DNA from 2 places in the Neobacillus sp. DHD-1R genome. Region 1 is predicted to be linked to the other one. Evidence: predicted binding sites of a transcription regulator. Region 1 holds the regulator's gene; the other holds the start of a gene.
What was found. Region 1 encodes CtsR, which represses protease genes until heat stress. Its sites were predicted from a motif close to ATGGTCAATAAAGGTCAAACA; they were not measured.
Positions count from the first base shown of each region.

Region 1 (5,475 bases):
AGTAAGAGTCTTGGAGGTAGAGCACTGTTTGGACTAGGGGCCCTCATCGGGTTACCGAATTCAGACAAACTCCGAATGCCAAAGACTTATCCGTGGGAGTCAGACTGCGAGTGATAAGATCCGTAGTCAAAAGGGAAACAGCCCAGACCACCAGCTAAGGTCCCAAAGTATACGTTAAGTGGAAAAGGATGTGGAGTTGCTTAGACAACCAGGATGTTGGCTTAGAAGCAGCCACCATTTAAAGAGTGCGTAATAGCTCACTGGTCGAGTGACTCTGCGCCGAAAATGTACCGGGGCTAAACGTATCACCGAAGCTGTGGATTGACATCAACGATGTCAGTGGTAGGAGAGCGTTCTAAGGGCGTTGAAGCTAGACCGTAAGGACTGGTGGAGCGCTTAGAAGTGAGAATGCCGGTATGAGTAGCGAAAGATGAGTGAGAATCTCATCCACCGAATGCCTAAGGTTTCCTGAGGAAGGCTCGTCCGCTCAGGGTTAGTCGGGACCTAAGCCGAGGCCGAAAGGCGTAGGCGATGGACAACAGGTTGATATTCCTGTACCACCTCTTTATCGTTTGAGTGATGGGGGGACGCAGGAGGATAGGGTAAGCGCGCTGTTGGATATGCGCGTCTAAGCAGTTAGGCTGGTAAGTAGGAAAATCCGCTTACCGTGAAGGCTGAGCTGTGACAGCGAGGGAAATTTAGTACCGAAGTTCCTGATTCCACACTGCCAAGAAAAGCCTCTAGCGAGATAAAAGGTGCCCGTACCGCAAACCGACACAGGTAGGCGAGGAGAGAATCCTAAGGTGAGCGAGAGAACTCTCGTTAAGGAACTCGGCAAAATGACCCCGTAACTTCGGGAGAAGGGGTGCTCTTTGGGGTGAATAGCCTCGAAGAGCCGCAGTGAATAGGCCCAGGCGACTGTTTAGCAAAAACACAGGTCTCTGCGAAGCCGCAAGGCGAAGTATAGGGGCTGACGCCTGCCCGGTGCTGGAAGGTTAAGAGGAGGGGTTAGCGCAAGCGAAGCTCTGAATCGAAGCCCCAGTAAACGGCGGCCGTAACTATAACGGTCCTAAGGTAGCGAAATTCCTTGTCGGGTAAGTTCCGACCCGCACGAAAGGCGTAACGATCTGGGCACTGTCTCAACGAGAGACTCGGTGAAATTATAGTACCTGTGAAGATGCAGGTTACCCGCGACAGGACGGAAAGACCCCGTGGAGCTTTACTGTAGCCTGATATTGAATTTTGGTACAGCTTGTACAGGATAGGTAGGAGCCTGAGAAGCCGGAGCGCTAGCTTCGGTAGAGGCGTCGGTGGGATACTACCCTGGCTGTATTGAAATTCTAACCCGCACCCCTGATCGGGGTGGGAGACAGTGTCAGGTGGGCAGTTTGACTGGGGCGGTCGCCTCCTAAAGAGTAACGGAGGCGCCCAAAGGTTCCCTCAGAATGGTTGGAAATCATTCGTAGAGTGTAAAGGCACAAGGGAGCTTGACTGCGAGACCTACAAGTCGAGCAGGGACGAAAGTCGGGCTTAGTGATCCGGTGGTTCCGCATGGAAGGGCCATCGCTCAACGGATAAAAGCTACCCCGGGGATAACAGGCTTATCTCCCCCAAGAGTCCACATCGACGGGGAGGTTTGGCACCTCGATGTCGGCTCATCGCATCCTGGGGCTGTAGTCGGTCCCAAGGGTTGGGCTGTTCGCCCATTAAAGCGGTACGCGAGCTGGGTTCAGAACGTCGTGAGACAGTTCGGTCCCTATCCGTCGTGGGCGCAGGAAATTTGAGAGGAGCTGTCCTTAGTACGAGAGGACCGGGATGGACGCACCGCTGGTGTACCAGTTGTCTTGCCAAAGGCATCGCTGGGTAGCTATGTGCGGACGGGATAAGTGCTGAAAGCATCTAAGCATGAAGCCCCCCTCAAGATGAGATTTCCCATAGCGTCAAGCTAGTAAGAACCCTGAAAGATGATCAGGTTGATAGGTCAGAGGTGGAAGCGTGGCGACATGTGGAGCTGACTGATACTAATCGTTCGAGGACTTAACCAGTTTTAAAGCGAACTTGAGTTTTACCACTTCTTCTGTATTATCTAGTTTTGAGAGAACGATCTCTCTAATTTTATAGTCTGGTAATTAAGGCGAGAAGGTCACACCCGTTCCCATACCGAACACGGAAGTTAAGCTTCTCAGCGCCGATGGTAGTTGGGACACGCGTCCCTGTGAGAGTAGGACGTTGCCAGGCACGACAAAAAGACAACCTGTAATGGGTTGTCTTTTTTTGCCTAAAAGGCTGAAATTATGGCTGAGTGGAAAGTAAAAAGGGAAAAGCGGAAAGTAAATGGCCAAAAGCGGATAATAAACTATAAAACCATCCTATTACAATATAGAAAGTTATTTTTAACTCCAAAAAGAGGAAAATGAACCATTCTTGTCTAAATTAGAATGTACTTCTTTTCCATGAGTAAAAATAGTCGAATCGGTCTTTGACGTTTTTCTTATCCATAATAGGTTTCACAACCGTGAAATTTGGAGAAAATCAATAGTAGTGAATCGTTGCATCTCAAAAAAATTTTCAGTATAATTAAAGTCAAATATAGTCAAAGTCAGAAGTTGGGAGGTGGGAAGATGAGAAACATCTCCGATATAATTGAAAAATATCTAAAACAGGTTTTGGAAATGAGCGAGGAGGACCTTGTTGAAATTAAACGAAGTGAAATAGCGGATAAGTTCCAATGTGTTCCTTCACAAATTAATTATGTAATAAATACTCGTTTTACAATTGAAAGAGGATATATTGTTGAGAGTAAACGAGGCGGTGGTGGGTATATTCGAATTATGAAGGTTCAATCCCACGATTTAGCCCATTTAATTGATCAATTGCTATCACTTATTCAGAGCCGGATTAGTCAAACAAGTGCTGAGGATGTCATTGTTAGGCTTGTCCAAGAGGAGGTCATTACAAAACGAGAGGCCAAAATTATGTTAAGTGTGATTGATCGCTCTGTCTTATACATTGATCTCCCATACCGTGATGAATTAAGAGCTAGAATGTTAAAAGCAATGTTAACATCTTTGAAATATAAATAATTAGTGCAGCCGGAGAGGTGAAAAGATGATTTGTCAAGAATGTAATCAAAGGCCTGCGGCACTTCATTTTACAAAAATAATTAATGGTGAAAAAACAGAAGTTCATCTATGTGAAAAGTGTGCTCAGGAAAAAGGTGAAATGTTTATTTTTAATGGAGAATCTGGGTTCGCTTTTAATAATTTATTAGCAGGATTATTAAATATCGACCCTTCCTTTCAAAAGCCAAACCAAAATCCATTCCAGCAGGAGGAAGTCCTTCAATGTGAAAATTGTTCGATGACCTTTCAACAATTTTTAGAAGTAGGCCGTTTTGGCTGTACTCATTGTTATGAAACATTTAAAGACCAGCTTAAACCCGTGTTAAGGCGCCTTCATAGTGGGAACTGGACCCATAATGGTAAAATTCCGAAGAGAATCGGAGGCGGCATTCATCTTCGTAAACAGCTTGAAGAGTTAAAAAGTACGCTAAAGGATGCCATTTCGCAGGAAGAGTTTGAGAAAGCAGCCGATATTCGCGACGAAATACGAACTATAGAGAAACAATTAGCTGCAAGCGAAGAGGGAGGGGATTAACGTGTCGCTTGAACGTTTTTTCAATCAGGCTGTCAGCTCCTGGATGAGCGAAGAAGGACCAGATTCGGATATCGTCCTAAGTTCCCGGATCCGCTTGGCACGAAATTTTGGAGCCTATAAATTTCCAACTGTTTTTTCACACGAAGAAGCAAAAACGATTATTGTAAATATGGAAGAAATTTTAAATAAATCTGATCTTCAAGAGTTTGGGAAAATGGAATTGTTGAAAATGGATGAAATGCAGCCTCTTCAAAAAAGGGTATTAGTAGAAAAGCATTTAATTAGTCCGCAGCTTGCTGAAGACTCCCCATATGGTGCCGTTCTATTAACCGAAAATGAAGAAGTTAGTATTATGATAAATGAAGAGGACCACATTCGAATCCAATGTTTGTTTCCCGGATTGCAATTAGCGGAAGCGCTTCATGCCGCTAATGAAATAGATGATTGGCTGGAAAGCAATATTCATTACGCTTATGATGAAAAACACGGCTATTTAACAAGCTGTCCGACAAATGTTGGAACGGGTCTCCGTGCTTCTGTAATGATGCATTTACCGGGGTTAATTTTAACCCAGCAAATTAACCGAATTATTCCTGCTATTCATCAATTAGGTCTTGTTGTGAGAGGGATTTATGGTGAAGGAAGTGAGGCATTAGGTAATATTTTTCAAATTTCCAATCAAATTACTCTTGGAAAGTCTGAAGAAGATATTAGTCGTGATTTAAAAGGTGTTGTGAGTCAGCTAATTTCACAAGAAAGGTATGCTCGGGAAGCATTACGAAAGACTTCGAACATACAATTAGAAGACAGGGTATTCCGCTCCTTAGGAGTGTTATCTAATAGCCGGATTATTGAATCCAAAGAAGCAGCCCGCTGCTTATCCGATGTTAGACTCGGAATAGATATGGGGTATATAGATAATATGCCTAAGACCATTTTAAATGAATTAATGATTTTAACCCAGCCGGGTTTTCTGCAGCAATATGCTGGCGGTCCACTAAGGCCTCATGAAAGGGATATTAGAAGGGCCGCGTTAATTAGGGATCGAATAAAAATGGAGAATGAAAAATAGGTGAGGAGGAAGAGAATATGATGTTTGGACGTTTTACAGAAAGAGCACAAAAGGTTCTTGCTTTAGCCCAGGAGGAAGCCATCCGCCTTGGACATAACAACATTGGAACTGAGCACGTTTTATTAGGGTTAGTTCGCGAAGGAGAAGGCATTGCCGCCAAGGCACTATACGGTCTTGGATTAGGTTCTGAAAAAATCCAAAAAGAAGTAGAAAACTTAATTGGCAAAGGACAAGAGGCTTCTCAAACTATTCACTATACTCCTAGAGCAAAAAAGGTAATTGAATTATCAATGGATGAGGCACGCAAATTAGGTCACTCCTATGTGGGGACAGAGCATATTCTCCTTGGTTTAATCCGTGAAGGAGAAGGGGTTGCTGCCCGGGTGCTTAATAATCTGGGTGTTAGCTTAAATAAGGCACGACAGCAGGTGCTGCAATTATTAGGTAGTAATGAATCTGGTGGACATCAAGGTGGGGCTTCTGTTAGTGCTAATACGCCAACACTTGATAGTCTTGCTAGAGATTTAACCGCCATTGCCCGCGAAGGAACCTTAGACCCTGTTATTGGCCGTGGTAAAGAAATTCAACGTGTCATTGAGGTCTTGAGCCGCCGCACCAAAAATAATCCGGTGTTAATTGGCGAACCAGGTGTAGGGAAAACAGCCATTGCCGAAGGTCTTGCCCAACAAATTGTGAACAATGAAGTACCGGAGATTCTCCGCGATAAGCGGGTTATGACACTTGAT
Region 1 is NZ_CM173232.1:5,309,848-5,315,322, reverse strand. Features, by position in the region: rRNA gene AC3ANL_RS26205 (23S ribosomal RNA) at 1-2,045, shown strand, start outside; rRNA gene rrf (5S ribosomal RNA) at 2,122-2,238, shown strand; gene AC3ANL_RS26195 (CtsR family transcriptional regulator) at 2,622-3,083, shown strand; gene mcsA (protein-arginine kinase activator protein McsA) at 3,109-3,657, shown strand; gene mcsB (protein-arginine kinase McsB) at 3,659-4,729, shown strand; gene clpC (ATP-dependent protease ATP-binding subunit ClpC) at 4,747-5,475, shown strand, end outside.

Region 2 (5,475 bases), 1.1 Mb from region 1:
CTGTTCTGTCAGTTCATCACTTGATTCAATATCGACTTCCTCAAGTTTAAAATCCCATTCCTTTTTCATTTCTAAAAGGGTAGCTTTCGCTTTCTCACATAGCGGGCAGCGATTTCGAGTATATAAAGTAATTGTCTTTGAATGTTGCATCGTCTTTTCCTTTCAATAGTAAAAATTTGAATGATTAGTAGTTTACGTAAACCGTTTCCGCTTGGAGGAGGATGGTATCCCCAGTTGTTCGCGGTACTTAGCAATCGTTCGTCTTGAAACTACAATCCCTTTTTGCACTTGTAATTGTTCAACAATATCTTGGTCTGAGAGTGGTTTTTCCTTGTTCTCTTGTTCAATTAACTTACTGATTTCATTCTTCACTTGGGTCGAAGACGTAGTTTCATCATTAGAAACGGTCTGAATGGTGCTGGTGAAAAAAGTTTTTAACGAGAAAGTGCCCATTGGTGTCTGCACATATTTTTCACGCACTGCCCTGCTGACTGTAGATTCATGAATTTCAAGTTCGTTTGCCACTTCTTTCATTGTCATCGGAACCAAATATTGGGTCCCTTTTTGAAAAAAGGCCGTTTGTTTTTCAACGATTTTCGCTACTACCCTGGTAAGTGTTTCTTTGCGCTGCTCGATGCTTTTTAAGATCCATTGGTAGTCCTGCACCTTATCCTGCAAAAAACGGCTCACCTGCTGGTCTTTATTGTTAAACTTTTGTAAATATTGTTCATTAAAGCTGATCCTTGGCAGAGAATCATCAAACATCCGTACGGTTAGACCCTGAGGGGTTTGTTCCACAACCGCATCTGGAATAATGTAGGTGGTTGCTTCATTGCGTAACATGGCCGCTGGTTTTGGATTAAGCTGTTGAATATCATCAAAAATATCTTGAATCTCTTTTAAAGAAATTTTCAGTTGTTTCGAAATTTGTTTCCACTTCTTTTCGGCAAAGAGAACGAAATAGTCAGAAATGATTTTTTGAGCCAGTTCATTATTTGGATTTTTATAATAAACTTGCATCAACAGGCACTCTTGGAGGTCTCGTGCCCCGATCCCTGCTGGTTCCAATGTTTGAATTACAGCTAGGCATTCCTCCACAAGTTCAGTGTCCACTTTGAGATGTTGAGCGATTTCCTCAAGGTCTCCAATAAAGTAACCGTTTTCATCAAGGCTTTGTATAAGGTGACGGATGACTTTTAACTGTTCCGCCGATAAATTGGTTATTTTTATTTGAGAGATTAAATATTCTTCAAGCGAAAATGGTTTGTCTGCAATCTGGTCTATCCAATCTTTTTCCCCTTTTTGGTGCTTCTTTCGTTTGCGGTCAATGAGGGGATTCACTGGGTTGACATTGTCATTTTCAATCTGCAGTAAGGGATTTTCCAATGCCTTATCTTCTAGGAAAGCAGTCAGTTCCTGTGCGGAGTATTGCAATAATGCAATGGCTTGAGATAACTCCTGCGTCATTGCTAGTTTTAATGTTTGCTGCTGCCATAAGCCTGCTCTTAAGTCCATTCGTATCCCCCCTTTTCCTATTTTACACGATTGAAAGCTTTTCGTGTATTAGAAAATGAGAAATGAGGAAGGGCCCATTAAATAAAAAAATTTGAAGAAATAAAGTTTTTAGTCTGGAACTTTACTTCTTTTGAAAAATCGGTCTATTTTTGGGAATAATTGTCTATTTGTACAAAACACCTTGAAAATGGTACAAAACCCTTTGAAAATGGTACAAAACACATTAAAATCCGCACAAAATCTCCTTAAATTGGCACAAAAGCACCAAAAAGTAGCACAAAATCAAATAAATAAAGTAAAAAAACCCCCTGTTTGCAATAAACAGAGGGTTTTCAGGATGCGCTCGGCGAGAATCGAACTCACATTTTAAGCTTCGGAGGCTTACGTGCTATCCGTTGCACCACGAGCGCATAAATATTAGCGACTTTTCTATTATATGCTACCTTCCCCTATTTTGCAAGCATAGAATAGGTTTTAAAATGAGGTAAAATGGTTATGATGATGTAGTGAAAGTTGTCGAACATTTTAAAGGCTATTTGTTTGACCTTTATTGACCATCAGTGTATGATACTAATACATAAGCATTTACCTTTTCTAATCAAAGGAGGAAGAAAAATGAATTTGATTCCTACAGTTATTGAACAAACAAACCGCGGCGAAAGAGCATATGACATTTACTCCCGTCTATTAAAAGACCGGATTATCATGCTTGGCAGCGCAATTGACGACAATGTTTCCAACAGCATTGTGGCGCAGTTATTATTCCTTGAAGCAGAAAACCCTGAAAAGGATATAACACTTTATATTAATAGTCCTGGTGGAAGCATAACATCTGGGATGGCCATTTATGACACCATGCAATATATTAAAGCAGATGTATCGACTGTTTGTATTGGTATGGCTGCATCAATGGGTGCATTCTTACTTGCTGCAGGTCAAAAAGGCAAACGTTACGCGTTGCCTAATGCTGAAGTCATGATTCACCAGCCACTTGGCGGTGCACAAGGACAGGCAACTGAAATCGAAATTGCCGCAAAACGTATTCTATTCCTTCGTGAAAAATTAAACGGCATTTTATCAGAACGCACTGGCCAGTCACTTGAAGTGATTAGCCGTGATACAGATCGTGATAACTTCATGACAGCTGAAAGAGCAAAAGAATACGGTCTTATTGACAATATCATTACACGTAAACTTACTGATACACCTGAGAAAAAATAAGGATAAACGGCAATCGGCTTTCAAGTCGATTGCTTTTTTTCATTTTAACATGCTTTTCAAAAATCGACTAAAAAAAAGGATTTAGCCTGGAATGGGCCAAATCCTTTTTAATTATTGTTCTTTTTGAATAAAATCAGATAAAACGTTGATGGCTTTTTCTTCATCATCGCCGTCTGCAATGATATTGATGACGACTCCGGAGCCTACTGCTAAGCTCATTAATCCCATAATGCTTTTCGCATTAACCTTTTTGCCATCCTTTTCTAGAAAGATATCAGCAGAAAATCGATTCGCTTCCTGTACAAAAAGTGCTGCAGGGCGTGCTTGTAAACCCGTTTTCAATTTTACTTCTATTTCTTTAGCCAACATTATAATAATTCCTCCTAGTATTTATTGTTTATTTACTTGAAACTAATTCATTATTTCACAAACTATGACCTCTTGAGGCCATTTCTCCCATTCGAAGCTTGTCAGCGATTTCATCGATTTTCCTTAAACGATGATTAATTCCTGATTTGCTGATTGAGCCTCCGGAAACCATTTCACCTAATTCTTTTAAGGTAACGTCAGGATATTGAACGCGCAGTTCCGCAATTTCTCTAAGCTTATCAGGTAAGATCTGCAATCCAACAGTGGCATCAATAAAGCGGATGTTTTCCACCTGTCTAATCGAGGCCCCAATCGTTTTATTAAGATTAGCGGTTTCACAGTTGACAAGCCGGTTGACGGAGTTTCTCATATCCCTAACAATTCTGACATCCTCGAAGCGGAGCAAGGCATTATGGGCCCCGATGATATTTAGAAACTCAGTAATTTTCTCAGCTTCTTTTAAGTAAGTTATAAACCCTTTTTTACGCTCAAGCGTTTTACTATTAAGATCAAATGTATTCATTAATTCGCTTAAAGAATCATTATGTTCTTTATAAAGCGAAGCAATTTCCAAATGATAGGAAGAGGTTTCCGGATTATTTACAGAACCTCCGGCAAGAAATGCACCGCGAAGGTAAGAACGCTTACAACATTTCTTCTTTATTAGGTCTGGTGAAATATCATGAATGAAGGTAAAGCCTTCGCCAAGTATTTTCGTATCTTCAAGAATTTCCTTTGCCTGCTCAGCTAAACGAACAATGTAGACATTGTTTTTTTTCAAGCGCATTTTTTTTCGAACAAGCAGCTCTACCTGTACTTGGTAACTCTTTTTCAATAATGTATAAATCCTTCTAGCTATCGCAGCATTTTCTGTTTGAATATCAACAACTAACTTGCGATTTGAAAAGGAAAGGGAACCGTTCATGCGAATCAACGCCGATAGTTCAGATTGAATGCAGCATGTTTTCACTTCCAAGTTAGTTAATTCCTTTTTCGTCTCCGAAGCGAAAGACATCCCCTCACCACCTTATAAACCAAACAATGATCAATAAAAACATTGCCTTATTTTGTTATCAATACACTGTAACTAATTATAACTTATTTACCTTATAAAATCTGCCCATTCCTATCTACGCTTGATAACGCTTATTGGTTTCATCAATCAGCAAATTATATAAAATTTTTGCAACCTTTTTGGGATCATGCCTTAATGCCCCATTTTCCTGGTAGGCAATATCTGCATGGACAACTTCAAGCCCGAGCTCAGAAAGCTGTGGCAGGTCATAAAGGACTGGATCGGCCAGTTCTTCATTATAGCGGAGTTGAATATCTGGTGGAATTTCTTCATTATTAACAAGAATGGTATTAATAGACGCACAACTCATATGATCATAAATCGCCTTCACATGATCGCTGGCCGTATAGCCGTGGGTTTCTCCTGCCTGCGTCATCAAATTACAGATATATACTTTCTTCGCATGCGAGCGGCACACTTCATCCCCTAAGCGAGGAACGAGCAAATTGGGTAGGATACTTGTATACAAACTTCCCGGCCCAATAATGATTAAGTCGGCTTGGCGAATCGCTTGAAGTGTCTCGGGCAAAGGACGAATATTTTTCTTTGATGTTAAAAAGACTCTTTTAATTTTTTTTCCTGAATACGGAATTTTTGATTCTCCCGAAACGACTGTACCATCTTCCATCTCCGCATGTAAGACTACACTCTGATTCGCAGCAGGCAAGACCTTTCCGCGCACATTTAAAATTTTGCTCATCTCTTGGATGGCATGAACAAAATTCCCGGTAATGGAGGTCATCGCTGCTAAAATTAAATTTCCAAGTGAGTGACCTGAAAGTTCATTTGATGTTTTAAAACGATGCTGAAACATTTCCTCAACGAGCGGTTCAACATCTGACAGTGATGCAAGCACATTGCGAATGTCGCCTGGTGGAGGTATATGCAAATCCTCACGCAAGCGGCCAGAGCTGCCACCGTCATCCGCGACTGTCACAATGGCAGTGATATCGACAGGATATTGTTTTAAACCTCGCAATAATACGGGTAATCCTGTCCCTCCGCCAATGACGACAATCCGAGGCTGTCCGTAATTACTCATGTTGTTTTATCCTTTCTCCTCTCAATGTCACGGTGAGAAACAATGGTCTTATAATCATTTTGGAAAAATCGGCCAATATATTCCGCTAATGCCACTGACCGATGCTGCCCTCCAGTACAACCAATCGCAATGACAAGCTGTGCTTTACCTTCCCTTTTATAATGAGGAAGCATGAAATGAAGCAAGTCTGTCACCTTTTCCAAAAACTTTTGTGTTTCGTTCCATTTTAAAACATAGCTGTAAACTTCTTCAT
Region 2 is NZ_CM173232.1:1,034,655-1,040,129, reverse strand. Features, by position in the region: gene AC3ANL_RS04810 (glutaredoxin family protein) at 1-150, opposite strand, end outside; gene rpoN (RNA polymerase factor sigma-54) at 193-1,515, opposite strand; tRNA gene AC3ANL_RS04800 (tRNA-Arg) at 1,854-1,925, opposite strand; gene clpP (ATP-dependent Clp endopeptidase proteolytic subunit ClpP) at 2,131-2,736, shown strand; gene AC3ANL_RS04790 (HPr family phosphocarrier protein) at 2,848-3,105, opposite strand; gene whiA (DNA-binding protein WhiA) at 3,161-4,120, opposite strand; gene AC3ANL_RS04780 (gluconeogenesis factor YvcK family protein) at 4,236-5,222, opposite strand; gene rapZ (RNase adapter RapZ) at 5,219-5,475, opposite strand, start outside.
Region 2: the regulator CtsR is predicted to act here: its motif matches at 2,053-2,073, upstream of clpP (ATP-dependent Clp endopeptidase proteolytic subunit ClpP).